3 regions of the Massilia paldalensis genome follow, and region 1 is predicted to be linked to each of the others. Evidence: predicted binding sites of a transcription regulator. Region 1 holds the regulator's gene; each other region holds the start of a gene.
What was found. The regulator HrcA, encoded in region 1, represses chaperone genes, less so after heat shock. The targets are predictions, from matches to a motif close to TTAGCACTCNNNNNNNNNGAGTGCTAA.

Region 1 (9,807 bases):
CAGATCCTCGTGCGCATCCCGGAAAACGCCTCGCCCGAGCAGATCGCCGCCCGCAAGGCGCGTGCCGACGAAGTGGCGCGCCAGCTGCGCACCGGCGCCGACTTCGCCAAGATGGCCGCCACCTATTCCGACGCCCCGGACGCCCTGAAGGGCGGCGAGATCGGCTGGCGCGACCCGGACCGCCTGCCGCCGCTGTTCGCCACCGAGCTGCGCAAGATGAAACCGGGCCAGGTGACGCCGGTGCTGCGCACCAACGTCGGCTTCCACATCCTCAAGATGGCCGACGTGCGCAAGCAGGCGCCGCAGCAGGCGCAGGGCGAGGCCGTGGTCCAGCAGACCCACGCCCGCCACATCCTGCTGAAGGTCACCCCGACGCTGACGGCCGACGAGGCCAAGAAGAAGCTGGCCGACATCAAGGCCAGGATCGACAGCAAGCAGATCACCTTCGAAGACGCGGCGCGCCAGTTCTCGAACGACGGTTCGGCCTCGAAGGGCGGCGACCTGGGCTGGCTGGCGCCGGGCGACGCGCTGCCGGAATTCGAGAACCCGATGAACGGGCTGAAGATCGGCGAGGTCTCCGATGTCATCCAGACCCCGTTCGGCTTCCACCTGATCCAGGTCCTCGAGCGCAAGAGCGAAGACACGTCGAAGGACCGCGAGCGCTCGATGGCGCGCCAGGTGCTGACCGACCGCAAGCGTAACGAAGCGCTGGAAGACTGGAGCCGCCAGATCCGCGACCGCGCCTACGTCGAGTTCCGCGAGGAGCAATAAGGCCATGGCCGATGCGCGTCCCGTGCTGGCCGTCACGGTCGGCGAACCGGCCGGCATCGGCCCCGACATCGCGATCCGCGCGGCCTGGGCGCTGCGCGACCGCGCCCGCTGCGTGCTGGTGGGCGACGCCGCCTTCCTGGCGCTGACGGCCAGCCTGATCGACCCGGCCATCCGCCTGTCGGGCATCTCGCGGCTGGCGCTGCGCCACAGCGGCCTGCCGCACTTCGGACCGGACACCATTCCCGTCGTCGACGTCCCGCTCGACGCCCACGTCGTGCCGGGGCAGCTGGACGCCGCCAACGGCCGCGCCGTGCTGGCCACGCTGGACCTGGCCGTCGAAGGCGTGGGGGCCGGCTGGTTCGACGCCATCGTCACGGCGCCGCTGCAGAAGAGCACCATCAACGATGCCGGCATCGCGTTTTCCGGCCACACGGAATACCTGGCCGAGAAGACGGGCACCGACAAGGTCGTCATGATGCTGGCCGGGTCGCCGGGCGACGGGCAACCGTACCTGCGGGTGGCACTGGCCACCACGCACCTGGCGCTGAAGGACGTGCCGGCCGCGATCACGAAGGACGGCCTCGCGCGGGTGCTGGAGATCCTGCACGCCGACCTGAAGGCCAAGTTCGGCATCGCCGCACCCCGCATCCTGGTGACGGGCCTGAACCCGCACGCCGGCGAGAACGGCTACCTGGGACGCGAGGAGATCGACGTCATCACGCCCGTGCTGGAAGACGCGCGCGCGCGCGGCATCGATGCGCGCGGCCCCTACCCGGCCGACACGCTGTTCCAGCAAAAATACCTGCAGGACGCGGACGCCGTGCTGGCCATGTACCACGACCAGGGCCTGCCCGTGCTCAAGCACGCCACGTTCGGGCGCGGCGTCAACATCACCCTGGGCCTGCCCCTGATCCGCACCTCGGTCGACCATGGCACGGCGCTCGACCTGGCTGCCCAGGGACTGGGCCTGGCCGATGCGGGCAGCATGGAAGAGGCGATCCGCGTCGCCGTCTCGATGGTCCTGGCGCAGCGCGCCGCGGCCTGACCCGGGCCCCGGACGGGGCCCATACTTATTAGATCAATCATGAAACACGTAGCCCGCAAGCGCTTCGGCCAGAACTTCCTGACCGACGACCACGTCCTCCACAACATCATCGACGGCATCGGTCCGCGCCGCGGCGATACCATGGTCGAGATCGGCCCGGGCCTGGCCGCGATGACCTCGCTGCTGCTCAAGGAACTGGACCACATGCACGTGGTCGAGCTGGACCGCGACCTGGTCGCGCGCCTGGAAAAAGCGTATCCGCGCGAGCGCCTGACCATCCACTCGGGCGATGCCTTGAAATTCGACTTCGGCAGCATTCCCGTCCCGGAAGGCAAGAAGCTGCGCGTGGTCGGCAACCTGCCGTACAACATCTCGAGCCCGCTGCTGTTCCACCTGGCGGACTTCGCCCACCTGGTCGAGGACCAGCACTTCATGCTGCAGAAGGAAGTGGTGGAGCGCATGGTGGCCGAGCCGGGCACGAAGGCCTACAGCCGCCTGTCCGTGATGCTGCAGTGGCGCTACGACATGGCGATGCTGTTCGTGGTGCCGCCCACGGCCTTCGATCCGCCGCCGCAGGTCGATTCCGCAATCGTGCGCATGGTACCGACCCGGCGCCAGCTGCCGGCCGACGCCGCCACATTGGAAGCCGTCGTCGCCAAGGCGTTCTCGCAACGCCGCAAGGTGATCCGCAATTGCGTGGCCGGCATGTTCACCGAGCAGCAGCTGGTGGATGCGGGCGTCGATCCGGGCGCGCGTCCGGAGGCGGTGGGGCTGGAGCAGTACGTCGCGCTGGCGAACATCCTGAAACCCGTCTGAGCTACAACCTTCCCTGCCGGTAGCGGCGCGCCTTGTCGAACACGCGCGCGCCGATTTCCCTGCCCAGCGCGTCGGCCTGCCCCGGCACGAGCCCATCGCGCCGCGTCACCCCGAACCGTCGCAACACCTCCGCCGCTGCGCTCGCGCCGGCACCGCCCGCGTCGGCCAGCGCATTGGCCAGCACCAGGTACAGCAGCACGTCCTGGCCGCCGGCAAGGCGGCCGGCGCAGGTCGCCTGCCGCGCCCTGGCCCAGCAGCGTTCCAGCGTGGCGCCGTCCGGCGCGCCCGGCGCGGCAGCGATCCCGCCGGGCAGGGCGGCGAACGGCATCGCCGGGTTCGCATCGAGCATCGCCAGCGCCTGCGCCTGCGCCTTGCCGATACCCGCCGGGCTGAACGGCGGCGCGGCGGCGTCCTGGCCGAGGCCGCATGCGGCCATGCGGATATCGAACAGCGCGGCCTGGAACGGCAGGCGCGCGCCCAGCAGCACCCGCGCCGCATGCTGCATGGCCGCCGCCTGGCTCGCCGCGTCGCGCTCGCCGCGGGGCAGGCGTATCCCGACGCCGTGCACGGTCTGGCGCGCCTCGTCGTCGTAGGCGGCCCAGGCGTTGTACATGCACGTGTGCAGGGCGGCCAGCGTGTGTGCGGCCTGCGCCGCATCCATGCCCGCTGCATGGGCCGCCTCCAGCGCCGCCGTGTTCCATTCCGCCACCGCGGCCGCGACCCCGTCCGCCGGCGCCGGGGCCGCCGCCGGCGCCCCCGCTGCTCCCGCCGCCCCTGTCACCAAGTCATCCTGCCGTCTCATCGCGCCTCCCGCATGCCAAGGGCGAGTATCGCCAGCACGGTCGCGCCCGCCCTTGAGCGTGCTCATGCGTGCGCAAGCCAGGCGCGCACCGCGAACGCGGCCGTTGCGACGCATACTCCGGCTTTTTGCGCTTCCAACCCGCGTTTTTTGCAGTTCGTCGCAGTTCGATGGAAGGAAGGGGGCGGAACGCCTACAGTGACACCATCGAAACACGATTTGAAGCCCAACCAACCACCGAAGGAGAAGCAAAATGAACGTCCTCAAGCACATGGAAGCCATCTTCCTCGCCGCCGCCGTGATCGTCGCCGGCACCAGCTACGCCAACGCCGCCGGTGAAGTGAAACAAGTGCGCTACGACGCCCAGGTGTCGATCGAAGGCCAGCAAATGGCCGTCGTCAAGGTCACCGCGAAACGCCTGAGCGCCGCAGAAAAAGCCGCTATCTGATCCAAGTCAATCGAACCTGAAGGAGAAGCAAAATGAACGTCCTCAAGCACATGGAAGCGATCTTCCTCGCCGCCGCCGTGATCGTCGCCGGCACCAGCTACGCGAATGCCGCCGGCGAAGTGAAGCAGGTCCGCTACGATGCCCAGGTGTCGATCGAAGGCCAGCAGACCGCCGTCGTGAAAGTCGCCGCCAAGCGCCTCACCGCCGCCGAGAAGGCAGCGCTGTAAGCGGCTTCGCAGCCGGGCAGGCAAGAGCAGAAAAGAAGCAGCAGCAAAAGGCAGGTCCGCCGCGCCACCGCTTGAAGCGGGCACGAGCGAATAAAGAAGAACCGATGGTCGTCCTGGTGCACAAGGACCGCCGGCCGCACAGACGGCGAAGCCCCTCTATCGATAGCCGACGGCACGCAAGCGCAGCGTCCCGTCCGCCCAGCCGGGCGATCCGCTACCCCCGGCCAAAAAAATGGACAAAAAAAAGCCCGCGGTGAGGCGGGCTTAAATCCAATTCTTTTTTGAGGAGAGTTGGAGGAGACAGGTGCAATTATGCTGCGCTACAGCATATCAGTCCAATTTTTGTTTGGAATACATGATATGCGCCTGGCTTATGTCTCCTGGACCCATTGCTCAGGTGTTGTTGGTGCACGTGACGACAAAATTGCTGACACCGCCTGCGGCTTCCGTCGACTCGTCGATGGTGCCGGCGCCCGTGCCGTTGGCGCCACCCGTCAGCTTGCAGGTCTGGCCGGTGGGCTGGCTCAGGATGGTCAAGCCGTAGGTGCTGGCGAACGGGATTGTGACCGGCATCAGGAATGTGGTGTCTGCGCCGGTCGGCTTGTTGGCGGTGTCGAGCACGGGCGACACGGGGGCCGTACCACCCGTGCTGCCGTTGGCGATCACGAGGCCGGTACCGGTGAGGCCCTTGACGGCGCCGGACAGCGGATACTGGATGATCGTGCAGGTGTACTGGATATCGATCACTGCCAGCTGGCCCGCCGTGCCCGTCGCGGGGAAGGGGCTGTTCGTGCAACGCTGATGCGCCGGGTTGGGGTTCGGGATGACGTTATAGACGGTGCCGTACTCGATCTCTTGCGGGAATACGAACTTCACTTGAGGAATGCTGCCGTCGGCATTCTTGGCCGGCGGGTCGACCTTGTAGCTCTGGCCGTTGGTAGTGAACACCAGGTTCGGATACACGACGCCGCTGACGGTGACATTGATCGGGAAGGTAGCCTTGCCGCCGCCGCCGCATGATGCCAGCGTGACCGCTGCCGCCAGGGCCAATGCCTTGGGCACGAGGGAAAACTTCATGTGCTTCATCTCCATTCGCATTAAGCGCAGTTGACGACGACCTTGCCGTCCAGGTCGGTCGAACCCATCGTGCCCGAGCCCTTGCCGTTGTCGCCGCCAGTGACGGTGCAGGTCTGGCCGGCCGGCTGGTTCAGGATGGTAACGCCGTAGGGGCCATCTTCGTACACATCGCTCATTTGCACCTTGGACGTGCCTGCCGCTACGTCGCGACGGTCCGTGCCGTTGACGATGGTCAGGCCGCTGGCGGTCAGGCCGTTGACCGTGACTGCGAATTTGTGGGTCTTGATCGTGCAGACCACGCTGATCTGGGCGATGGTGTAATAGTTGGCGCGCGCCGTCGGGTTGATGACATCGCACTTTGCATTGTTCGACGGCAGCGGCTGGACCACTTCGATAGTGAACCTGTCGTCGGTCGATACCCGGTTGGGGAAGGTGAACGAGGTGTACGGCGCGACAACCTTGACCGTGTCGCCGCCGTTCTTCAGCACCAGGCCATCCTTGGTGACGCCGGATACCGAACCTTGCAGGTACAAATCACCGTCCCCGCCGCCGCATGCGGCAAGGCCCAGCGCGCATGCCAGCGTTACGCCGGCACGCAGGATCGAACTCTTCATGTGAATCTCCAGTTTGGACGGACAGGGCGCGCAGCCGGCGCCGGTACCGCTGAGTATAAAATTGCCCGTCATTTTATTCCATTTGCAAGGCGGCGGCCCGGTTTGCCTTTGTATCGCGGTGTAACGATGGGCTTTATGCAACGGCGTCGCGGGAGCGCGCCATTGATTTTCACGGCGCGCCTCGCTATGCTTGGACCGCTTCCTACCATTCCTCCCAGCATGACCCGCACCCGCCCCTGGCCGAAGGCCATCCTGTTCGACCTCGACGATACCCTGTGGCCGATCGCGCCCGCGATCCTGCAGGCCGAGGAATCCGTGTACGCCTGGCTGCGCGAGCATGCGCCGCGCGTCGCCGAGCGCTTCACCATCGAGAGCCTGCGCCAGGCGCGCCTGGACCTGCTGGCGCGCCAGCCGGAATTCCACCTCGACCTGGGCAAGCTGCGCCGCGCCGGCCTGGTGGCCGCGTTCGAGGCGGCCGGCGAGGACGTGGGCGAGGACGCGGCCCGCATCGACGGGGCAATGGCCCGCTACTTCGCGGCGCGCAATGCCGTCGTGCCCTACGACGACGTGCTGCCGGGCCTGGCGCGCCTGCAGGACATGCTGCTGGTCGGCTCCATCTCGAACGGCAATGCCGACCTGCAGGCCATCGGCCTGTCGCACCACTTCAAGGTGTCGGTGGCGGCGCACCAGCTGGGCGTGGCCAAGCCGGATGCGGCGATCTTCCTGGCCGCCTGCCGCAAACTGGGCGTGGCGCCCGAGGATGCCGTCTATGTGGGCGACGACGTCCTGCTCGACGTGCGCGGCGCCCAGCAGGCCGGCCTGCGCGCCGTCTGGATGAACCGCACGGGCTCCACCCGGCACCTGGAACACGACGTGGTGCCGGATGCGATCGTGCGCGATTTCCACGAGCTGATCGACTGGCTCCAGCGCGAGCATGCGCAACGCGAGGAAGAAGAGCAGCGCGAGGAAAATCGCAAGCCCGCACGCGGATGAGGCCCGTCGCGACCGCCGAACAGGCATAATGGCAACCATTACCCTATCCAGATTGAATCACACCGGGCGGTTCCGTCCGCCCACGACACTGCCATGCAACTCGATCACCGTGCACAAACCCTGCTGAAGGCCCTGGTCGAGCGCTATATCGCCGACGGCCAGCCGGTCGGTTCGCGCGCGCTGTCGAAGATTTCCGGGCTCGACCTGTCGCCCGCGACCATCCGCAACATCATGGCCGACCTCGAGGAGATGGGCTACGTCGCCAGCCCCCACACCTCGGCCGGCCGGATCCCGACGCCGCGCGGCTACCGCATCTTCGTCGACACGCTGCTGACGGTCGGCTCGATCGACGAGAACGCGGTGCAGGCCGGCATGCGCCTGCCCGCCCACCAGCCGCAGAAGGTGCTCGCCAACGCGGCCCAGATGCTGTCCTCGCTGTCCCAGTTCGCCGGCGTCGTGCAGAGCCCGCGGCGCGAATCGGCGTTCCAGCAGATCGAATTCCTGCGCCTGTCGGAAAAGCGCATCCTGCTCGTCATCGTCGACCCGCGCGGCGACGTGCAGAACCGCCTGCTGCTGACCGACGTCGATTATTCGCCGGCCCAGCTGACGCAGTCGGCCAACTACCTGAACCAGCATTTCGCCGGCCTGTCCTTCGACGAGGTGCGCGGCCGCCTGACGGGCGAGCTGCGCCAGCTGCGCGACGACATGGGCCGCCTGATGCAGGCCGCGGTGGAGGCGGGCAGCGAGGCGCTGGCCGAGACCGACGACATGGTCATCGCCGGCGAACGCAACCTGCTGTCGGTGTCCGACCTGTCCTCCAACATGAGCTCGCTGCGCCAGCTGTTCGAGATGTTCGAGCAGAAGACGGGCCTGATGCAGCTGCTGGACGTCTCCAGCAAGGCCGGCGGCGTGCAGATCTTCATCGGCGGCGAATCGAAGCTGGTGCCGATGGACGAGATGAGCGTCGTCACCGCCCCCTACGAGGTCAACGGCAAGATCGTCGGCACCCTCGGCGTGATCGGCCCCACCCGCATGGCCTACGAACGCGTGATCCCCATCGTCGACATCACGGCCAAGCTGTTGTCGAACGCGCTCAGCCAGTCCTGAATCACCGCTCGATACGCCGTCGTCCCTGCGCAGGCAGGGACCCAATGTCTGCCGGCGCTGTCGAAACGCGAGCGAGATTGGGCCCCTGCCTGCGCAGGGGCGACGTGTGCAGGCAGCAGGCCGAAAAAAAAGCCGCCCGGTGCATCGGGCGGCTTTTTACCAACGGGGACCGCAGCCTCAGTTATTGCGCCGCGGGCAGTCCGTCTTGACGCAGTTGCCGTAGATGGCCAGCGCGTGCTCGGCGATCTTGAAGCCGCGCTCGGCCGCGATCTTGGTCTGGCGGCTTTCGATCTCTTCGTCGTAGAACTCTTCCACATGGCCGCAATCGAGGCAGACCAGGTGGTCGTGGTGCGAGCCGGCGTTCAGTTCGTAGATCGCCTTGCCCGTCTCGAAGTGGTTGCGGTTCAGCAGGCCGGCCTGTTCGAACTGGGTCAGGACGCGGTAGACGGTGGCCAGGCCCACGTCCATGTTATCGCTCAGCAGGGTCTTGTAGACATCTTCCGCCGTCAGGTGCCGTACCGGACTGTTCTGGAAAATCTCGAGGATTTTCAGGCGCGGCAGCGTCGCTTTGAGGCCGCTGGCCTTCAGGTCGGTTGGGTTGTTGCTCATGTTTTGTTACTCGTATATGGGCGGAGTGCTTTATGATATAGCGTTTTCGGGGCTCCCGCTCATTCGGAAGCTGCGAAAGACGCCGCGCCAGCTGGTCGTTTTTGCAATATATTTGGCTGTACGGATGTACAGCACGTATTTTCTCCCAGCCGGGCGGCGTGCAGCAAGCATCACGGGGTTCTCCATCGATTTTAGGGTCAGTTTATGCGCACCAAGAAAGCCGTTCTCCATCGTTCCCACGCGCGGGCAGCGCTCGTGGCCGGCCTCGCCTGCACGGCGCTGCTGGTCTCGGGCTGCGCATCCTGGCGCAACCAGACCAAGCCGGCAGCCCCGGTGAGCACCGCGCCCGCCGCGGCCGCCGCCGATGCCGACAAGTCCGCGGCAATCGCCAACTCCGGCGCGCAAACCACCACCGTCACCAAGCTGCAGAAATTCCTGTGGGTGTTTTCTCCCTACCGTCCGGACATCCAGCAGGGTAACTTCGTGTCCCAGGAAATGCTGAACCAGCTGAAGGTCGGCCAGACCCGCGACCAGGTCAAGTTCATCCTCGGCACCCCGCTGCTGACCGACGCCTTCCACGCCGACCGCTGGGACTATCCGTTCTACCTGGCGCGCGGCAACGGCGAGCTGACCACCAGCCGCGTCACCGTCTTCTTCAAGGACAACCAGGTCGCCCGCATCGACGGCGGCAACCTGCCGAGCGAACGCGACTACATCAACCGCCTGATCGGCATCTCGAAGTACGAGACCAAGTCCGAGGACGAGTCGCTGTCCGACCTGAAGCGCTCGCGCGAAAAGTCGGCCAAGGGAGAATGAGCATGACTCAGTTGCGTATCGCCGTGGCCGGTGCCAGCGGCCGCATGGGCCGCATGCTGATCGAAGCCATCGCCGCCGCCCCGGACGCCACCCTGGCCGGCGCCCTGGACCGCGAGGGCTCGCCCTTCATCGGTTCCGACGCCGGCGCCTTCTCGGGCCAGCTGACGGGCGTCGTGATCCAGTCCGACCTCGACAAGGGCCTGGCCGGCGCCGACTACCTGATCGACTTCACCCGCCCGGAAGGCACGCTGCGCCACCTGGAATATTGCGCCGCCCACGGCATCAAGGTCATCATCGGCACCACCGGCTTCGACGAGGCCGGCAAGGCGGCGATCCAGGCCGCGGCCGACAAGACCTCGGTCGTGTTCGCCCCGAACATGAGCATCGGCGTGAACGTCACGCTGAAACTGCTCCAGATGGCGGCGCAGAACTTCTCGGAAGGCTACGACATCGAGATCATCGAAGCCCACCACCGCCACAAGGTG
Region 2 (9,807 bases), 570 kb from region 1:
CGGCCCCGCAGGCGACCAAGAGTGCCAGCAGGACGGAGGAGCAATGCGAACGCAGGGAGGGCGGAACGGTACGAGATGTCATCCGAGCATACTAAACCACGGCCCGACCCGAGGGCAATATTGTTTGGAACATCATAAAAAGTTCTCCATAAGCAACAGGTTTGATAGCTTCCTAACTTATTTTGTGACTATCTGTGAGTTTTGCCTTACGGCAATATCATCGAATCGCTATAGTAGCGGGGTCGAAAACGTTGATGCGCTGCATCATTTGCTGTTGGAAGGTAAATACACATGAATAGTTTGATGAATCTGAAGATCGGCACCCGTCTCGTCCTCGGCTTTGCCATCGTCCTGGGCCTGTCGATCCTGAGTACCGTCGTGGGTATCGTAAAACTGAATGCCGTCGCCAATGCGGCGCAGGAAATGCTGAACGAGCCGATCCGGAAAGAACGGCTGGCCAGCGACTGGAGCAAGAACACGAACCTGTCCGTGACCCGCACCTCGGCCATCATTAAAAGCAGCGACCCGGCGCTGGTCCAGTTCTTCGCCAAGAGCACCCAGGAAACCAACCGCACCACGGCCGCCTACCTGAAGGAACTCGAGCCCCTGCTGACCAGCGCAGCGGAAAAGGACGCTTATGCGCGTGCCACCGGCGTGCGCGACGCCTACCAGAGCAGCCGCAACGAAGCGCTGAAGCTGAAGGCGGAAGGCCGCATCGAGGAGTCGAGCGCGGTGCTGGAGAAGTCCTATCTGCCGGCGGCCGAGGTGTACCAGACCGCGATCACGGAGCTGCTCAAGCTGCAGCGCACGCGCCTGGACAGCCTGAAGGTGCGCATCGACGACCTGCGCGACAGCTCGCGCAACCTGGTCGTGCTGCTGGCCGCGCTGAGCGTGGCGCTGAGCGCCATCTGCGCGTGGTGGCTGACGCTGAGCATCGTGCGTCCGGTGAAGGACGCCGTCGACGTGGCCCAGCGCGTGGCCGCGGGCGACCTGACCGCCGAACCGCACGTGCATGGCCGCGACGAGATCGGCCAGCTGCAGGCCGCCCTGCAGCACATGAACGGCCAGCTGCTGCGCATCGTACGCGACATCCGCGGCGGTTCCGATGCGATCGCGACGGCATCGTCGGAAATCGCGGCGGGCAACCAGGATCTCTCCAGCCGCACCGAGCAGCAAGCCGGCTCGCTGGAAGAGACGGCATCGTCGATGGAAGAACTGACCTCGACCGTCACGCAGAACGCGGACAACGCCCGTCAGGCGACGATGCTGGCGCAGACGGCCAGCAGCGTGGCGGGCCGCGGCGGCGAGGTCGTGGCCCAGGTGGTGCGCACCATGGCCTCGATCGACGAATCGTCGAAGAAGATCGCCGACATCATCGGCACCATCGACGGCATCGCGTTCCAGACCAATATCCTGGCGCTGAACGCGGCAGTCGAGGCGGCAAGGGCGGGCGAGCAGGGGCGCGGCTTCGCCGTCGTCGCCAGCGAGGTGCGCAACCTGGCGCACCGCTCGGCGGCAGCGGCCAAGGAAATCAAGGAGCTGATCGGCGACTCGGTGGAGAAGGTGGAAAGCGGCACGAAGCTCGTCAACCAGGCAGGCACCACGATGGAAGACATCGTGGGCAGCGTGCAGCGCGTGACCGACATCATCGGCGAGATCGCCTCGGCGACGGACGAGCAGCGCGCGGGCATCGGCCAGATCAACCAGGCGGTCGCGCAGATGGACCAGGTGACGCAGCAGAACGCCTCGCTGGTCGAGGAAGCGGCGGCGGCGTCGGAAGCGATGCAGCAGCAGGCGCAGGAGCTGGCGCGGGTGGTCAGCGTCTTCAAGATCGACGGCACGGACCGGGCACCGGCGGCTGCGCGCCGCGCGCCGGCGGGTTCGCTGGTGCCGCGACTCGCGTAACTGCGTCGTCCCTGCGCAGGCCGGAACCCACTTCTGCCGGCGCAGCCGCTGCGCTTGCAAGATCGGGTCCCGCCTTCGCGACAGCCTCCTTCGCGGGGACGACGTGGTGAGCGTAGCGAGTTACTCCGCCATCTCCTCCTTCAACGACGCCATGTCGATCACATAGCGGAAGCGCACGTCCCCGCCTTCGACCTTCTTGTACGCGTCGTTGATGTCCTGGATGCGGATCATCTCGATCTCCGGGCCGATGTCGTGCTGCGCGCAGAAGTCCAGCACTTCCTGGGTCTCGGCGATGTTCCCGATCAGCGAGCCGGCCACGCTGCGGCGCATGAAGGCGACCTGCATATTGTTGACCGGCGCGAGCGGCTCCAGCGCGCCGACCACGCACAGCGTGGCGTCGCGTTTGAGCAGCTGGACGAACGGGTTCAGGTCGTGCTTTTCCGGCACCGTGGACAGCATGAAGTCGAAGCTGGATGCCAGCTTTTCCAGCGCATCCTTGTCGCTTTCGAGCACCGCGTCGACGCCCAGCTTGCGGGCTTCCTCGATCTTGTCGCGGGTGGAGGTAAACAGCGTCACCTCGGCGCCCATGGCCTTGGCCAGCTTGGCCGCCATGTGGCCCAGGCCGCCCATGCCGATGACGCCGACCTTGTCGCCGGCCTGGACGTTCCAGTGCTTGAGCGGCGAGTACGTGGTCACGCCCGCGCACAGGATCGGCGCCGCCACCTCGGGTTTCAGCCCGGCCGGGATCTTCAGCACGAAGTCTTCCTTCACCACCAGCAGGTTCGAATAGCCGCCGAAGGTATTGTCGACGCCGTAGATGTTCTCGCCGCCCGCCTTGCTGGCCGGCTGCATCGGGCCGTTGTAGGTGGCGAGCCAGCTGTTCGGGCTCTCGCAGTAGTTCTGGTCGCCATCGCGGCAGGACGCGCACTTGCCGCAGCTGTCGATCATGCAACCGACGCCGACCATGTCCCCCACCGCGTGCCTGGTCACGGCCGGCCCCACCTTCGTCACGCGGCCGACGACCTCGTGCCCCGGCACGCAGGGATAGACGGTGTTCGACCATTCGTTCTTGACCTGGTGGATGTCCGAGTGGCAGACGCCGCAGAACAGGACTTCGATCTCGACTTCGTGCGCCTTGGCGGCGGCACGTTCGAATTCGTATTTCTTCAGGCGGCTGAACGAGTGTTTCGCCGCGTAACCGGTGACCTTGAGCATGCTTCCTCCCGTGTGAAATGACTTTGCACCTTAGGGGAGGGAATACCTGGCGTCTGTTAGGCCGCGCGCTTAGATTCGTCAATTCCTGAGGCAAACAAAAAGCCCGCAGGGCGCGAACCCTGCGGGCTTTCGTGGAAAGCGGCGCCGACCAGAAGACCGGCGCTGGCCCGTCCGGCTATTACATCATGCCGTCCATGCCCATGCCGCCCATGCCACCCATGCCGCCCATGCCGCCGGCAGCCGGCTTGTCTTCGACGATCTCGGAGACCATGCAGTCGGTGGTCAGCATCAGGCCGGCGATCGACGCTGCGTTCTGCAGTGCCGAGCGGGTGACCTTGGCCGGATCCAGCACGCCCATTTCGACCATGTCGCCATAGGTGCCGTTCGAGGCGTTGTAGCCATGGTTGCCCGAGCCTGCCAGGACGGCGGCGACGACGACCGACGGCTCTTCGCCGGCGTTCTGGACGATCATGCGCAGCGGCTCTTCCATGGCGCGCAGGACGATCTTGATGCCGGCTTCCTGGTCCGGATTGTCGCCCTTGACGTTCAGGGCAGCGCGAGCGCGCAGCAGGGCCACGCCGCCGCCCGGCACGATGCCTTCTTCGACGGCAGCGCGGGTTGCGTGCAGCGCGTCTTCCACGCGTGCTTTCTTCTCTTTCATCTCGACTTCGGTGGCGGCACCGACGCGGATCACGGCAACGCCGCCGGCCAGCTTGGCCACGCGCTCTTGCAGTTTTTCGCGGTCGTAGTCCGAGGTCGCTTCTTCGATCTGGATGCGGATCTGCTTGACGCGAGCCTCGATGGCGTCAGCCTGGCCGGCGCCGTCGATGATGATGGTGTTTTCCTTGCCGACTTCGATGCGCTTGGCCTGGCCCAGTTCTGCCAGGGTGACTTTTTCCAGGGTCAGGCCGACTTCTTCGGCGATGACCTGGCCACCGGTCAGGATGGCGATATCTTCCAGCATGGCCTTGCGACGGTCGCCGAAGCCCGGGGCTTTCACGGCAACGGTCTTCAGGATGCCGCGGATGTTGTTGACGACCAGGGTCGCCAGCGCTTCGCCTTCGATGTCTTCGGCGATGATGACCAGCGGACGGCCAGCCTTCGCCACTTGCTCCAGCACCGGCAGCAGGTCACGGATGTTGGCGATCTTCTTGTCGCACAGCAGGATGAACGGGTTCTCGTGGACGGCGACCTGCTTGTCCGGGTTGTTGATGAAGTACGGCGACAGGTAGCCGCGGTCGAACTGCATACCCTCGACGATATCCAGCTCGTCGTTCAGCGACTTGCCGTCTTCGACGGTGATGACGCCTTCCTTGCCCACTTTTTCCATCGCTTCGGCGATGCGCTCGCCAACGGACGAATCCGAGTTGGCCGAGATGGTGCCGACCTGGGCGATCTCTTTCGAGGTGGTGGTCGGCTTGGCGATCTTCTTCAGTTCCTCGACGGTCGCGGCGACGGCCTTGTCGATGCCGCGCTTCAGGTCCATCGGGTTCATGCCGGCGGCAACGAACTTCATGCCTTCGCGCACGATGGCTTGTGCCAGCACGGTCGCGGTGGTGGTGCCGTCACCGGCGTTGTCGCTGGTCTTCGAAGCGACTTCCTTGACCATCTGGGCGCCCATGTTCATGAGCTTGTCTTTCAGTTCGATTTCTTTCGCGACCGAGACACCGTCCTTGGTGACGGTCGGGGCGCCGAACGAGCGCTCCAGCACGACGTTGCGGCCTTTCGGGCCCAGGGTGACCTTGACTGCGTTGGCCAGGACGTTGACGCCTTCGACCATCTTGGCGCGCGCTACGTCGCCGAACACTACATCTTTAGCTGCCATTCTTGTTCTCCAGTGTGGAATTTATTCGGTGGGAATTACTGGGCCACGACGGCCATGATGTCTTCTTCGCGCATCACCAGCAGTTCCTCGCCGTTGACCTTGACGGCCTGGCCCGAGTACTTGCCGAACAGGACGCGGTCGCCGACCTTGACTTCCAGCGGACGCACGTTGCCGTTTTCCTGGACTTTGCCATTGCCCACGGCCAGGACTTCACCCTGGTCCGGTTTCTCGGCCGCCGCATCGGGGATGATCAGGCCGGATGCAGTCTTGGTTTCCTGGTCGAGACGCTTCACGATCACGCGATCGTGCAAGGGGCGAAGGTTCATGCAAAACTCCTTTGTGTTGGTTTGACTTGGCTGTACATACCGCAATCATGCTGTGCATCGGTTGCGGCTAGTAGAGGTTGTTAGCACTCTACACTAACGAGTGCTAATTATAGGGACGATAAATTGGCATTTCAAGCTACAGTGTTCGTCTTTTAACGGACTTTTTTGAGGTCCGACAAGCCTGTAACGGCGCTGTCACAATGCGCAAGCCTGGGGAAAATTCACGAGAGCCTATCACTCCTTCCCTGAATCCTGCGCACGCGAGCGCGCGCCTGTTGACGAAAAATTCGACTCAGTCCTATAGTGTCGGATGATTTCCGAATTCCAAGAACTCTCAGAGAAAATCGAGAAGCTCGCCGAGCTGACCCAATCGCTGCGCAGCGAGAACTACCTGTTGCGCCAGGCGAATGCATTGCTGGCAGCCGAAAACGTCGATTTCAAGAACCGCCTGTTGGTTGCACAGCACCGCCTCGAAACGTTGCTGCTCCAGCTGGATCCGCCCACGCCTGTCGAGCCTGCGGCCGACACGGGCCCCACCGACGATGCGGAGGCAGCACGATGATCCACCTGGACGTCACCATCATGGGCCATTCCTACCGGCTGGCCTGCCGCGACGGCGAGCAAAAGACGCTGCGCGAAGCCGTGAGCTACCTCGACGGCAAGATGTGCGCGCTGCGCGATTCCGGCAAGGTGAAGGGCACCGACCGCATCGCCGTCATGGCCGCGCTGTCCGTGGCCGCCGAGTTCCTGTCGGTAAAGTCGCCGCAAGGGCCGCTGTCGGACCTGTCGATCCTGGAAGTCCGGCAGAAACTGGAAGCGATGCACCAGGTGCTGGATGCCGCGCTGTCGCCGCAGGAAAGTCTTCTCTGAGCCCCTGTCGAAAAACAGGCTGGGGGCGTCCTCGACGTAAAAACGTTTGACATGCCGATCCAGCGTAGTAAACTGGCGCCTCCCTGCGGTGTTCGAGATTTGCCATATATTCCTTGAACCATTCTTACGCATAGGTTGTGGAACATGCCTGGTGGGCGCGATCGTCACTAGCTGACGAACCCGAAATCGAGCTGACTGCGACCACCTTGAGCCTTTTGGTTCGGGATGCCGGCAAAAACGGCACAGGCGGGGCTATATTCCGAAGCGGTTGCTGCATGAAAGTGCGCAACCGCTTTTTCATGCGCGCTCGCCGGACGATGCGCGTCCCGATATTCGTGCGAGTGGAACGATGCGCTACTGGTTGATGAAGTCCGAGCCGGACGAAGTGAGTTTCGACGACGTGCTGGCCGCACCCGGCCGTACGGTCGCCTGGTTCGGCGTGCGCAACTACCAGGCGCGCAATTTCATGCGCGACGGGATGCAGGTCGGCGACGGCGTGCTGTTCTACCACTCGAGCTGCGCCGTGCCCGGCGTGGCCGGCATCGCGCGCGTGGCCAGCACGCCGTATCCGGATGCGTCGCAGTTCGACGCGGACGGCAAGTACTTCGATCCCAAGGCCACGCCGGAACAGCCGCGCTGGATCTCGGTCGACGTGCAGGCCGTGGCCGCCGGCCGCTACCTGCCGCTGACCGACCTGCGCACCGTGTCCGAGCTGGAAGACATGGTGCTGCTGCAGAAGGGCAGCCGGCTGTCGATCTCGCCCGTCACTCCGGGGCAGTGGCAGCGCATCCTGGAACTGACGGGCGTGCCGGCGACGGCGTTCGCGTCCGCGCAGGCCTGAGGACGGCCGCGTGTTCGGCCTCGACCCGGGCCTCGTGCCCATCCTGCTGGCGATGGGCTGCTTCGGCGGCTTTGCGGCGGGCCTGCTGGGCATCGGCGGCGGCATGGTGCTGGTGCCGTTCATGACCATGATCTTCTCGGCCAAGGGCTTTGCGCCCCACCTCGTCGTGCACATGGCGATCGCGACCTCGCTGGCCACCATCCTGTTCACTTCCCTTTCCTCGATGCGCGCCCATCACCGCCACGGCGCCGTGCTATGGCGCGTGGCCGGCATGCTGGCGCCGGGCATCGTGGTCGGGTCCTTCATCGGCCCGTGGATCGGCAAGCAGATGGACACGTCCGCGCTGGCCCTGTTCTTCGGCGTGTTCGTCGCCTTCTCGGCCACGCAGATGCTGTTCAACCGCAAGCCCGAGGGCACGCGGCCGCTGCCCGGCACGCCGGGCATGCTGGCGGCGGGCGGCCTGGTCGGTGTGCTGTCCGGGCTGGTGGGGGCGGGTGGCGGCTTCGTGTCGATCCCGTTCATGACCTGGCGCGGCATCCGCATCCACAATGCGGTGGCGACCAGCGCGGCGCTGGGCTTTCCCATCGCGCTGTCGGGCACGATCGCGAACATCGTCTATGGCTGGGGAGAGGCGGGCTTGCCGCCCGGCTCCCTGGGCTTCGTGTGGGTGCCGGCGCTGCTGATCGTGGTGGCCGCCAGCATGGCGGTGGCGCCGCTGGGGGCGAAGCTGGCGCACCGCTTGCCGGTGCTGAAATTGAAGCGGATCTTCGCCTGCATCCTGTACGCGCTGGCGGCGTACATGCTGTGGAAAGCCTACGCCGGTTGATGTGGCGCCATGGTGGGCATGTGATGCCCATCCTGCCGGAATGTCATCGTAGGGTGGGCACCACGTGCCCACCATGCATCACGCGGGCACGGCCCGCTTGTTCCCGCCCGAATACGCCCAACCGAGCATGATGAGGCCCGCCACGATCATCGGCAGCGACAGCACCTGGCCCGACGTGATCGGCATGCCCAGCACATGGGTTTCCCAATCCGGCACGCGGAAATATTCGGTGAAGAAACGTGCGCAGCCGTACAGCAGCGTGTACAGGGCGCCGACGGCCAGGCGCGGTCGCGGCTTGCGGGCGAACAGCCAGACGATGACGAAGCACAGCAGGCCGTCCACCAGCATCTGGTAGATCGGCGACGGATGGCGCGGGCCCTCGACGCCCGGCCACAGCATGGCCCAGGGCAGGCTCGGGTCGGCCAGGCGGCCCGGCAGTTCGGCGTTGATGAAGTTGCCCAGGCGTCCGCAGGCATAGCCCAGCGGCACCATCGGGGCGATGAAGTCGTACACGTCGAGCAGGTTGCGGCCGCGCTTGCGCGCCCATAGCGCCATGGCGATCAGCACGCCGATGAAGCCGCCGTGGTAGGACATGCCGCCATGCCAGGTCATGAAGATCTCGGCCGGATGCGAGAAGTAGTATTCCGGCTTGTAGAACAGCACCTCGCCCAGGCGCCCGCCGATCACCACGCCCAGCATCCCGTAGAACAGCATGTCGTCGAGGTCCTCGTTCTTCCAGCCCTGGGCCTGCACGTGGGGCTGGGTCTTGATGCGCACGCGGCCCAGGATGACGAACAGGGCGAAGGCGACGACATACATGATCCCGTACCAGTGGATGTCCACGGGGCCGATGCTGAAGGCAATCGGGTTCGGTTGCGGGTGAACGAGCATATTAAAGATCCCTAAGTAGTTCCAGAAAGCCCTTCAGCACCGGGGACGGATTGTCGCGCCGCCAGGCAATGCCGGTCTCGACCAGCGGGGTCGGGTCGGCGAGGGCACGGTATTCTACGCCCGGTCGCATCAGGTTGGAGACGGATTGTGGCACAAGTGCCAAGCCCATGCCCGCCGACACGAGGCTGACGATGGTCTGCATCTGGATCGCCAGCTGGCCGATCGCCGGCACGACCCCGGCCGCGCGGAAGCACGACAGGATGGCATCGTACAGCGCCGGCGAGACCTCGCGCGGGAACACGATCAAGGGCAGTTCGGGAACCTCCGACAGGCGCACGGGCTCGCCGTCCGGCGGCAGCGCCAGCCCGCTGGGGGCGCACAGGATCAGCGGCTCTTCCAGCACCTTCATGTAGTCGAGCTCGGCTTGCGCCTTGTCCGGCAGCGGCGGGATCAGGAAGCCGGCATCCATGCCGCCGCCGCGCAGCAACTCCTCGACCTGCACGTCGGACGTGGCCTCCTGCAGCGTCAGCTGCACGGCCGGATGGCGCTCGCTGTAGCGGCGCAGCAGGGGCGGCAGCACGCTGTAGTCGGCCGAGGTGATGAAGGCGAGGGCCAGGCGCCCCGCCTCGCCGCCGGCCGCGCGCCGCGCCAGCTCGGGCAGGGCGCCCGCTCCGGCCAACAGGCGCCGCGCCTCGGGCAACAGGGCGGTGCCGGCCGCCGTCAGCGCCACGCTGCGGCGGTTGCGCAGGAACAGCGGCGTGCCCAGCAGGTCCTCGAAGGCGGCGATCGCCTGCGACAGCGGCGGTTGCGTCATGTGCAGGCGCGCGGCGGCACGGCCGAAGTGCAGCTCTTCGGCGACGGCGATGAAATAGCGCAGCTGGCGCAGTTCGATGGACGTGCTCATACGCTGATATTCTAAACGTATCACAGAGCACTGAATCATATATTGGACAACTCATGCCGTGGCGGGCACCCTGATGCTCCCCACATTTGCAGCAGATTCAGGAGACGACCATGCCGACCTACCGTTCCCGCACCACCACCCAGGGCCGCAACATGGCTGGCGCCCGCGCCCTGTGGCGCGCCACGGGCATGAAGGATGGCGACT
Region 3 (9,807 bases), on a different contig from region 1:
GAAACGTTCACGATGACCCTCTTATGAGGCATTCTTCTATGGATGTTCACAATCTATACCAGGCGCCGGCGATTTGCCAGTACAGGGCGTGCGTACATGCCTGCGAGCAGCATTCTCGCCACACTATGGCTGGGCTGATGCGCTCATGATGCGTTCAGGATGCGTTCAAGATGGCATTCCGGCAAGCCGAACGGCGCGTACGGGGTTTTGTCGATAAATAAAACTCTTGCTTGCTCTGATAGAATACGCGCGACCCCTATTTCGACATGCCCCACGGGCATGGACACGCAGTACCCTCCCCGAATACACCATGTTTAGTTTCTTCAAGAAGAAAAAACCCGAAGCCGAGGCGCCGGCCGCCGACCAGGCTGTCCCCGCCGCGCCCGAAGAGCAAGCCGAACAGCCCGGCTTCCTGCGCCGCCTGTTCGGCGCCGACCCGGACGCCGTCACGACGCCGGCGCCCGTGCCCGTGCCTGTGCCCGTGCCGGAAGCACCGCCCGCGCCCGAGTCGCCGCCGGCGCGCGACGCCACCAACATCGACCCGATCGCGCAACAGGTCGCCGAAGAGGCCGCCATCCTCACGAGCGGCTACGAAGGCCAGCTGTTCCCGGAGACGGCCGAGCGCCCCGGCAGCGAGGCGGAAAAGAAGAAATCCTGGATGGCGCGCCTGAAGGCGGGCCTGGCCAAGACCTCGAACAACCTGTCGCTGCTGTTCGTCGGCGCGCGCATCGACGAAGACCTGTACGAAGAGCTGGAATCGGCGCTGCTGATGTCGGACGCCGGCATGGACGCGACCCAGTTCCTGCTGGACAACCTGCGCCGCAAGGTCAAGGAAGACAAGCTGCTGGACGCCGCCGCCGTCAAGGCCGCCCTGAAGGAGCTGCTGGTCGACATGCTGCGCCCGCTGGAAAAGCCGCTGGAACTGGGCCGCCACGAGCCGCTGGTGATGATGATCGCGGGCGTCAACGGCGCCGGCAAGACCACCACCATCGGCAAGCTGGCCAAGCACATGCAGCGCCATGAGCAATCGGTGCTGCTGGCCGCCGGCGACACCTTCCGCGCCGCCGCGCGTGAGCAGCTGATGGTCTGGGGCCAGCGCAACAACGTCACCGTCATCTCGCAGGCATCGGGCGATCCGGCCGCGGTCGCGTTCGACGCGGTCCAGTCGGGCAAGGCGCGCGGCGTCGACGTCGTCATGGTCGACACGGCCGGCCGCCTGCCGACCCAGCTGCACCTGATGGAAGAACTCAAGAAGATCAAGCGCGTGATCGGCAAGGGCATGGATGGCGCACCGCACGAGGTCCTGCTCGTCATCGACGGCAATACGGGCCAGAACGCGCTGGCCCAGGTGAAGGCTTTCGACGACGCGCTGGAACTGACGGGCGTCGTGATCACCAAGCTGGACGGCACCGCCAAGGGCGGCATCCTGGCGGCCATCGCCCGCACCCGTCCGGTGCCCGTGTACTTCATCGGCGTGGGCGAGAAACTGGAAGACCTGCAGCCTTTCAGCGCCGACGAGTTCGCCGAAGCGCTGCTGGGATAAGCATCGATGATCGAGTTCCAGTCCGTCTCCAAGAAATATTCCGCCGACGCCGTCGCCCTGTCCGACGTGTCCCTGCACATCGCCAAGGGCGAGCTGGTCTACCTGGCGGGCCCGTCCGGCGCCGGCAAGTCGACCCTCATGAAGATGGTGGCCGCGATCGAGCGCCCGACTGCGGGCCGCGTCATCGTCAGCGGCCACGACGTGGGCCGCCTGAAGAAGGCCGGCGTGCCGTTCCTGCGCCGTAACCTGGGCCTGATCTTCCAGCACCAGCGCCTGCTGAACGACCGCCACATCCTGGCCAACGTGATGCTGCCGCTGATCGTCACGGGCGCCCCCAAGGCGCAGGCCGAGCAGCGCGCCCGCGCGGCCCTCGACAAGGTCGGCCTGCTGGAGCGCGCGACCGCCCTGCCGATGGAACTGTCGGGCGGCGAGCAGCAGCGCGTGGCGATCGCGCGCGCCATCGTCAACCGTCCGCAGATCATCCTGGCCGACGAGCCGACCGCCAACCTCGACCGCGCCGCGGCCGACAAGGTCATCGACGCCCTGCACGCCTTCCACGCCGTCGGCGTGACCTGCGTGATCTCGACCCACGACGAACAGATCCTCGACAGCGCCGCGCGCGTGATCCGGCTGGAGCATGGACGCGTCGTGCAGGGTGCCGTCGTGCCCGCAGGAGGTGCGGCATGAACATCTGGTTCCGCCAGCACCGCTTCGCCCTCGGCGCCGCCCTGTCGCACGTGCGCAAGGCGCCGGGCAGCTTCCTGTTCAACGTCCTCGTCGTGGCCGTGGCCCTGGCCCTGCCCTTCGCCGGCGTGACCCTGCTCGACAACGTCAAGCCGATGTCCGAGCAGTTGTCCGTCGATCCCGAGATCAGCCTGTTCCTCAAGGCCGGTACCTCGCGCGAGGAAGCGCAGGCGCTCGCGCCCCAGCTGCGGCAGATCCTGCAGGGCAGCCGCGCCAGTCTGGTGTTCGTGCCGCGCGAGCAGGCGCTGGACAGCCTGAAGGACAAGAGCGGCCTGTCCGACGTCCTCGAGACGCTGGGCGACAATCCGCTGCCGGACAGCTATGTGATGAAGCTGGAAGGCTTCGCCGCCAGCGCCGACGCCGCGCGCGTGGACGGCATCGCCGAACAGATGCGCCTGCTGCCGGGCGTGGACACCGTGCAGGTCGACTCGGCCTGGGTCAAGCGCCTGGCGGCCCTGCTGGGCGTGCTGCGCCTGGCCCTGCTGCTGCTGGCCGTCACACTGAGCGTGGTGGTGATCGCGGTGGTGTTCAATACCATCCGCCTGCAGGTGCTGACCCAGAAGGAAGAGATCGCCGTCTCGAAGCTGCTGGGCGCGACGGACAATTTCATCCACCGTCCGTTCTACTATACGGGCGCCCTGCTGGGCTTGTTTTCCGGCGCGGTGGCGCTGGGCGCGGTGGCACTGGCGCTGCGTCCGCTGAACACGGCGATCGCCGAGTTCGCCCGTTTGTACGCCTCGGAATTCCAGCTCGCGGCCCTGCCACCGCTGGGCATCGCCGCACTGCTGGCGATCAGCGCCGGCCTGGGCCTGGTGGGCGCGATGCTGTCCGTGCAGCGGCACCTGGCGCGCCTGCGTTAATTGCAAATGTACTAATCAATACCCCGAAATTCGACGTCGGGGTATTGAATTCCCGCAAATCGCCCGCATCTCCATTTCTCGTCTTGCCTCCTGCTCGCCAGCCAATTCCGCCAGCAGACACGGGATTTCCGCCTACAAGGGTACGTGCGCCACTTCACAGACCCTGACTCACGACGCCCCTAACCTGTCTCCAACAGCTATCAAACGGTACGGGCGGCACGTTTGACCCAAATCAACCGAACTACTTGTACCTGCTCTACATTGGAATCACCTGCTGTTTTTCGATTCCCAATGGCAATACTTTAACGAAACTTAAACTGCTCGTCGCAAATATGGTGGTTCCTAGCACTCCCTACAAGAGAGTGCTAATATAAGGACAGACTATCGCGGGAAGTGTATTCGATAGGCACCGTCCACATCCCGTATCGCCAACCGGCAGCGCCTTCGGGGCGCCGGAAATGGCAGAGACGATGCAGTACAGCTACTACGAGGGAATTGACTATGTCCGCACAATCCGCATTGGTTCCGGCCGGCAGTCGTGCTCTGGGACTCGGTTTCAACGGCAATATCGGCAACATCGACGCCTATATCTCGGCGGTCAATCGTCTGCCGATGCTGACCCACGAGGAAGAAGTATCGCTGGCAAAAAACCTGCGCGACAACGGCGACCTGGACGCCGCTCAGAAACTGGTGATGTCGCACCTGCGCCTGGTCGTGTCGATCGCGCGCGGCTACCTGGGCTATGGCCTGCCGCACGCCGACCTGATCCAGGAAGGCAATATCGGCCTGATGAAGGCCGTCAAGCGCTTCGACCCGAACCAGGGCGTGCGCCTGGTGTCGTACGCCATGCACTGGGTCAAGGCCGAGATGCATGAATATATCCTGAAGAACTGGCGCCTGGTGAAGGTCGCCACGACCAAGGCCCAGCGCAAGCTGTTCTTCAACCTGCGCAGCAATAAGCAGGGCCTGGACGCCATGTCGCCGCAGCAAGTTGACGACCTGGCCAAGATGCTCGACGTCAAGCGCGAAGAAGTGATCGAGATGGAAACCCGCCTGTCGGGCCGCGACATCGCGCTGGAAGCGCCGACCGACGACGAAGACGACAAGTTCTCGCCGATCGCCTACCTGTCGTCGGACCAGCAGGAACCGACCAAGGTGCTGGAAGCCGAGGAAGTGGTGCGCCTGCAGTCCGAAGGCCTGGAAACGGCCCTGGGCAAGCTCGACCCGCGTTCGCGCCGCATCGTGGAAGCACGCTGGCTGGCCAACGACGACGGCTCGGGTGCGACCCTGCACACGCTGGCCGAGGAGTTCGGCGTGTCGGCCGAGCGCATCCGCCAGATCGAATCGGCCGCGCTGAAGAAAATGAAGACGGCGCTGGCGGCTTACGTGTAAGCCTCCGCGCGGCAGCAAGAGAAAGGCACCTGCGGGTGCCTTTTTTATTACCCATCAGCGTCGCCCCTGCGAAGGCAGGGGCCGAATTCTCATGCGCAGACGATAGCTCTGGAAATTGGCCCCCTGCCTTCGCAGGGGCGACGTGCAGGATGTGCGGGCGAAAGGAGTCGGTCAGGTCAGCCCAGCTTTTCCTTGAAGAACGCCACCGTCCTCCCCCACGCCAGCTTGGCCGCCGCCTCGTCGTAGCGCGGCGTCGTGTCGTTGTTGAAGCCGTGTTCGACGCCCGGGTAGACGAAGTGCTGGTACGGCACCTTGTTCTCCTTCAGCGCTTCCTCGTAGGCCGGCCAGCCGGCCAGGATGCGCTCGTCCTTGCCCGCGTCGTGGATCAGCAGCGGCGTGCGGATCTTGGCGACCTCGGCGGCGGGCGGCTGGGCGCCGTAGAACGGCACGGCGGCCGCCAGTTCAGGCAGCTGGGTCGCGAGGTAGTTGGCGATGCCGCCGCCGTAGCAGAAGCCCACTACCCCGACCTTGCCGCTCGCCTGCGGCAGCTTCTCCAGCGCCTGCGCGGCAGCGACGAAGTCGGCGCGCGTCTTGGCCTGGTCCAGCTTGGGGAACAGGGCGCGTGCGCTGTCCTCGTCGCCCGGATAGCCGCCCAGCGGGAACAGTGCGTCCGGCGCGAACGCGATATAGCCTTCCAGCGCCACGCGGCGCGCGATGTCCTCGATGTGCGGATTCAGGCCGCGGTTCTCGTGCACGACGAGGATCGCCGGCGGCTTGCGCTTGGCATTGGCGGGCATCACGAGGTAGCCGCGCAGCTTGCCGTAGCCCTGCGGCGACGGGAATTCCTGGTAGCTCGTCTTCAGGCGCGCGTCCTGCGGCGCGACCAGCGGGGCGGCGAACGATGGCGACAATTGCGCCAGCAGCGTGGCGGCCGGCGCGGGCGAGGAAATCGCGGCGCGACAGCTGGCCGTGCACGTAGCCGTCGAAGAGTTTCAGGACTTCGGGGTCGAAGTCGTCTGCGGTCAAGCGCGTCATGGGCGTCTCCTGGAAAGGGTTCCCCATGAGCATACCGCGTATTGTCTCGTTTTGATGCATTGACAACGCTTGCCGACGATTTGCGCGGCAGCGCGCGGCGGCGTAAAATAGTTAGGTAGCCTAACTATATTTCACGATGACAAGGAACGAACCGAGCGAACGCGCGCTGGCGCTGTCCGAGGAGCTGCGGTCCGCGTTCAAGCGCCTGATGCGCGAGATGCGCCAGGACGCCGCGCGCCAGGACACGGGCCTGTCCCTGCTGCAGACCATGCTGCTGGCCGCCATCGGCGAGCATCCCGGCATCGGCGTGGCCGAGCTGGCGCGCCTGCAGCAGGTGCGCAGCCCCACCATGAGCGCCCAGGTCAAGACGCTGGAGGTGGCCGGCCTGGTCGAACGCGCCCTGCCCGATCCGGACGACCGCCGTCGCACGGGCCTGCAATTGTCCGCCGCCGGCGAGCAACGCCTGCAGGCGCTGCGCAGTGACCGCCTGGACTGGCTGGCGCGGCGCGTCGCCCGCCTCAGCCCCCACCAGCTGGATGCGCTCGCCGCCGCCATCGAACCCTTGAACCTGATCGCCGAACCATGACCCAGACCCTTTCCCACGACGTACCGCCGCAGGCGACGCCGAGCGAAATCCGCGCCGTCTACCTTGCGCTGATGGCCGTGCTCGGCCTGGGCGCGCTCGACCAGAGCATCGTCGCCACTGCCCTGCCGCGCATCGTCGGCGACCTGGGCGGCATGGCCCACCTGTCCTGGGTCGTCACCGCCTATGTGCTCGCCTCCACCGCCACCATGCCCCTGTACGGCAAGCTGGCCGACCAGTACGGGCGCCGGCCGATGGTGTTCACGGCGCTCATCACCTTCCTCGTCGGCTCGGTGCTGTGCGGCCTGGCCCAGGACATGACGCAGCTGATCGTGTTCCGCGCCATCCAGGGCCTGGGCTCGGGCGGCTTCATGCCGCTGGCGCAGATCATCATCGCCGACCTCGTCACGCCGGCGGAGCGTGCCCGGCGCCAGGGCTCGATCGCCATCGTGTTCGCCGTTACCAGCGTGCTCGGCCCCGTGCTGGGCGGCGTGATGACGGACTTGCTGTCCTGGCACTGGATCTTCTACATTAACCTGCCCGTGGGCGCCGTCGCGCTGTACGCCATCGCCACGACGCTGAAGAAGCCGGTCGCCACGCAGTCGCACCGCATCGACTACCTGGGCTCCGTGCTGATGACGGGCACCATCGTCTCCCTGCTGCTGATCCTGGCGCTGGGCGGCACCGAGTGGCCGTGGGACGCGCCCCAGATCAAGGTGTGCGCGGCATTGACGGCGGTGCTGGGCACCTGGCTCGTGTTCCACCTGCGCCGCGCGGCCGAGCCCGTGCTGCCGCCGGACCTGTTCGACAACCGGGTATTCAACGTGGCCAGCATCGTGATGGCGCTGACCTTCATGGGCCTGATGGGCGCCAGCGTGTTCTTCCCGATCTTCTTCCAGCTCGTGATGGGCAGCAGCCCGGCCAGCTCCGGCATGCTGACGGTGCCGATGATGGTCGGCATGATCATCGCCTCGACCGTCAACGGCCGCGTGCTGGCGCCGCTGAACCGCTACAAGGCCGTGCAGGTGTACGGCGTGGCCGCCGCCGTGGTCGCCTTCGGCGTGCTGGCCTGGGCCATGGAGACGGGGCGCGGCTTCTGGTACATCGAACCGGCGATCTTCCTGCTGGGCGCGGGCCTGGGCCTGGTGATGCCGAACATGACCATCGTCGTCCAGTACGCGCTGCCGCTGGCGCGGCGCGGCGTGGGCACGGCGATGCTGACCTTCTTCCGCTCGCTCGGCGGCCTGCTCGGCGTGACGGGTTCCGGCGCCATACTGGCCCACCGCCTGCACGCCGCCGGCGTCGACGCGGCCGCCAGCGCCGGCAGTCATACCGTGCTGGTGCCGGCGCTGCGCGACGTCTACCGCCACGCCATCGCCAGCGTGTTCGGCGCCGGCACGGCCATCGTGCTCGTCGCGCTGCTGCTGATGTGGTTCCTGCCGGACGTGCAAATGAACACGACGTCAAGCACCACCCCACCCAAGTCTTGATCTTCTTAAAACCGGGGTCAGAGCCCGATTTTTGGCAATTTCCCAAAATCGGGCTCTGACCCCGGCTCTGACCCCGGTTCGATATTGGATCAGCGCGGACAGCGGTATTTGTTATTATTGGCATAACGCAAATAACCGGATGTCCCGATGATGCTGTCGCGGTACCTGCCTCACCTGTTTGCCCTCGTCCTCGCGCCGGCGCTCGTCGCTTGCGTGGCCGCGCCGGTCCTGCCGGGCAGCTATCCGCTCAGGCCGCAGCAGAGCGCCACGCTGGCGCGCGACCTCACCATCACCTACGACAGCTTCAGCGACAGCCGCTGCCCGCCGAACGCCCAGTGCATCTGGGCCGGACGGCTCGTGTTCCGCTTCATCATCGACGGGCGCGGCGGCGTCCAGGAAATCACGCTGGGGCCGGACCATCCGTCGGCCAGGCCGCCCATCCTGCGCGGCGCCACCATCGCGCTCGACATGGCGACGATTCCGCCCGCGCGCGCCGTCGGCACCATGCGGCCCAGCGACGCCATGCCCGTCACGCTCAAGGTCACGCCACCATGAGCGTCATGACGACCACCCACTTTTCCTTCCTTTCATGACCATATCGAACCGCGCGCCCCGCGCCCTCGCCTGCGGGCTGATCCTGTCCATCGTCCTCGCGCCGCCGCTCGCGCTCGCCAAGTCGCCCGTTGCGACCGGTACGGGCGGCGCCGTCGCCACCATCAGCGAAAAGGCGTCCGAATCGGCGCTGGCCATCCTCAACAAGGGCGGCAACGCCATCGATGCCGCCGTGGCGGCCGCCGCCACGCTGGGCGTGACCGATCCGTTCAGCTGCGGCATCGGCGGTGGCGGCTTCATGGTCATCTATCTCGCCAAGGACAAGCGCGTGATCACCATCGACCACCGCGAGACGGCGCCGGCCTCGTTCAGCCCGTCGGTGTTCGTCGAGAACGGCCGGCCCGTCGACTTCGACACGGCCGTCGCCAGCGGCGCCGCGGTCGGCGTGCCGGGCACCGTGCGCGGCTGGCACGAGGCGCTGGAACGCTACGGCACCATGTCCTTCAAGCAGGTGCTGGCGCCGGCGATCGGGGTCGCCACCAAGGGCTTCACCGTCAGCCCGACGTTCAACAAGCTGGTCAGCGAGAATGAAAAGAAATTCCAGCAGTTTTCCACGACTACCCGCCTCTACCTGAAGGACGGCAAGGCGCTGCCGGCCGGCACCGTGGTCAAGAACCCGGACCTGGCCAAGGCCTATCGCGAGATCGCCGCGCGCGGCTATAAAGCGTTCTATGCCGGCCCGATGGCCCAGGCGATCGTCGCCGCCGTCAACCGTCCGCCGATGGCGGGCAACGCGCAGGTGCGTCCGGGCACGATGAGCCTGGCGGACCTGGCCAACTACGAGGCGCGCATCCGCCAGCCGGTGCGCTCGACCTACCGCGACTACGACCTGTACGGCATGCCCCTGCCCAGCAGCGGCGGCGTGACGGTGGCCGAGGCGCTGAACATTCTGGAAGGCTTCGATCTGAAATCGCTGCCGCGCGAGCAGGTCGAACACCTGTACCTGGAAGCGAGCCGCCTCGCGTTTGCCGACCGCAACGCCTACCTGGCCGACCCGGAATACGTCGACGCGCCCATCGAGGGCCTGCTGTCGAAGCAGTTCGCCGCCCAGCGCCGCTCGCTGATCCGCCAGGACCGCGCGGCGGCCGGCGCCGTCCACGCGGGCGACCCGTTCCTGTACGAGAACGACCAGAGCTTCCCGCTGCGCCCGCAGGCCAACCTGATCCAGAAGGAAGGCACGCACACGACCCACCTGGCCGTCTCCGACAAGGACGGCAACGTGGTCGCCTACACCTTCACCATCGAATCCTGGGGCGGCAGCGGCATCGTGGTGCCGGGCTACGGCTTCCTGCTCAACAACGAGATGACGGACTTCGACTTCACGGGTCCGGCGCCGAACATCCCGGAAGCGGGCAAGCGTCCGCGCAGCAGCATGGCGCCGACCATCGCCTTCAAGGACGGCAAGCCCGCCTTCACCATCGGCAGCCCGGGCGGCGCCACCATCATCACCACCGTGCTGCAGACCATCGTCAACCACGTCGACCTCGGCATGCCCATGGACCAGGCCATCGACGCGCCGCGCCTGTCGCAGCGCAACGGCCGCGAGAC

Region 2: the regulator HrcA is predicted to act here: its motif matches at 5,352-5,378, upstream of groES (co-chaperone GroES).
Region 3: the regulator HrcA is predicted to act here: its motif matches at 3,490-3,516, upstream of rpoH (RNA polymerase sigma factor RpoH).

The regions. Positions count from the first base shown of each region.
Region 1 covers NZ_JBJCIU010000004.1:633,263-643,069, reverse strand. The annotation lists gene ACI1V7_RS22280 (peptidylprolyl isomerase) at 1-771, shown strand, start outside; gene pdxA (4-hydroxythreonine-4-phosphate dehydrogenase PdxA) at 776-1,816, shown strand; gene rsmA (16S rRNA (adenine(1518)-N(6)/adenine(1519)-N(6))-dimethyltransferase RsmA) at 1,856-2,632, shown strand; gene ACI1V7_RS22265 (DUF6851 domain-containing protein) at 2,634-3,434, opposite strand; gene ACI1V7_RS22260 (hypothetical protein) at 3,685-3,879, shown strand; gene ACI1V7_RS22255 (hypothetical protein) at 3,912-4,106, shown strand; gene ACI1V7_RS22250 (hypothetical protein) at 4,500-5,183, opposite strand; gene ACI1V7_RS22245 (hypothetical protein) at 5,204-5,797, opposite strand; gene ACI1V7_RS22240 (HAD family hydrolase) at 6,017-6,790, shown strand; gene hrcA (heat-inducible transcriptional repressor HrcA) at 6,884-7,897, shown strand; gene fur (ferric iron uptake transcriptional regulator) at 8,075-8,506, opposite strand; gene ACI1V7_RS22225 (outer membrane protein assembly factor BamE) at 8,711-9,322, shown strand; gene dapB (4-hydroxy-tetrahydrodipicolinate reductase) at 9,325-9,807, shown strand, end outside.
Region 2 covers NZ_JBJCIU010000004.1:66,384-76,190, reverse strand. The annotation lists gene ACI1V7_RS19805 (hypothetical protein) at 1-82, opposite strand, end outside; gene ACI1V7_RS19800 (methyl-accepting chemotaxis protein) at 304-1,905, shown strand; gene ACI1V7_RS19795 (NAD(P)-dependent alcohol dehydrogenase) at 2,026-3,120, opposite strand; gene groL (chaperonin GroEL) at 3,299-4,945, opposite strand; gene groES (co-chaperone GroES) at 4,981-5,271, opposite strand; gene ACI1V7_RS19780 (hypothetical protein) at 5,582-5,833, shown strand; gene ACI1V7_RS19775 (cell division protein ZapA) at 5,830-6,141, shown strand; RNA gene ssrS (6S RNA) at 6,219-6,398, shown strand; gene ACI1V7_RS19765 (EVE domain-containing protein) at 6,491-6,982, shown strand; gene ACI1V7_RS19760 (sulfite exporter TauE/SafE family protein) at 7,035-7,808, shown strand; gene lgt (prolipoprotein diacylglyceryl transferase) at 7,887-8,699, opposite strand; gene ACI1V7_RS19750 (LysR family transcriptional regulator) at 8,701-9,603, opposite strand; gene ilvD (dihydroxy-acid dehydratase) at 9,714-9,807, shown strand, end outside.
Region 3 covers NZ_JBJCIU010000002.1:12,856-22,662, reverse strand. The annotation lists gene ACI1V7_RS09905 (hypothetical protein) at 1-11, opposite strand, end outside; gene ftsY (signal recognition particle-docking protein FtsY) at 311-1,543, shown strand; gene ACI1V7_RS09895 (cell division ATP-binding protein FtsE) at 1,550-2,230, shown strand; gene ftsX (permease-like cell division protein FtsX) at 2,227-3,147, shown strand; gene rpoH (RNA polymerase sigma factor RpoH) at 3,649-4,539, shown strand; gene ACI1V7_RS09880 (dienelactone hydrolase family protein) at 4,716-5,450, opposite strand; partial or broken gene ACI1V7_RS28360 (hypothetical protein) at 5,518-5,574, opposite strand; gene ACI1V7_RS09875 (MarR family winged helix-turn-helix transcriptional regulator) at 5,711-6,160, shown strand; gene ACI1V7_RS09870 (MDR family MFS transporter) at 6,157-7,647, shown strand; gene ACI1V7_RS09865 (hypothetical protein) at 7,795-8,202, shown strand; gene ggt (gamma-glutamyltransferase) at 8,237-9,807, shown strand, end outside.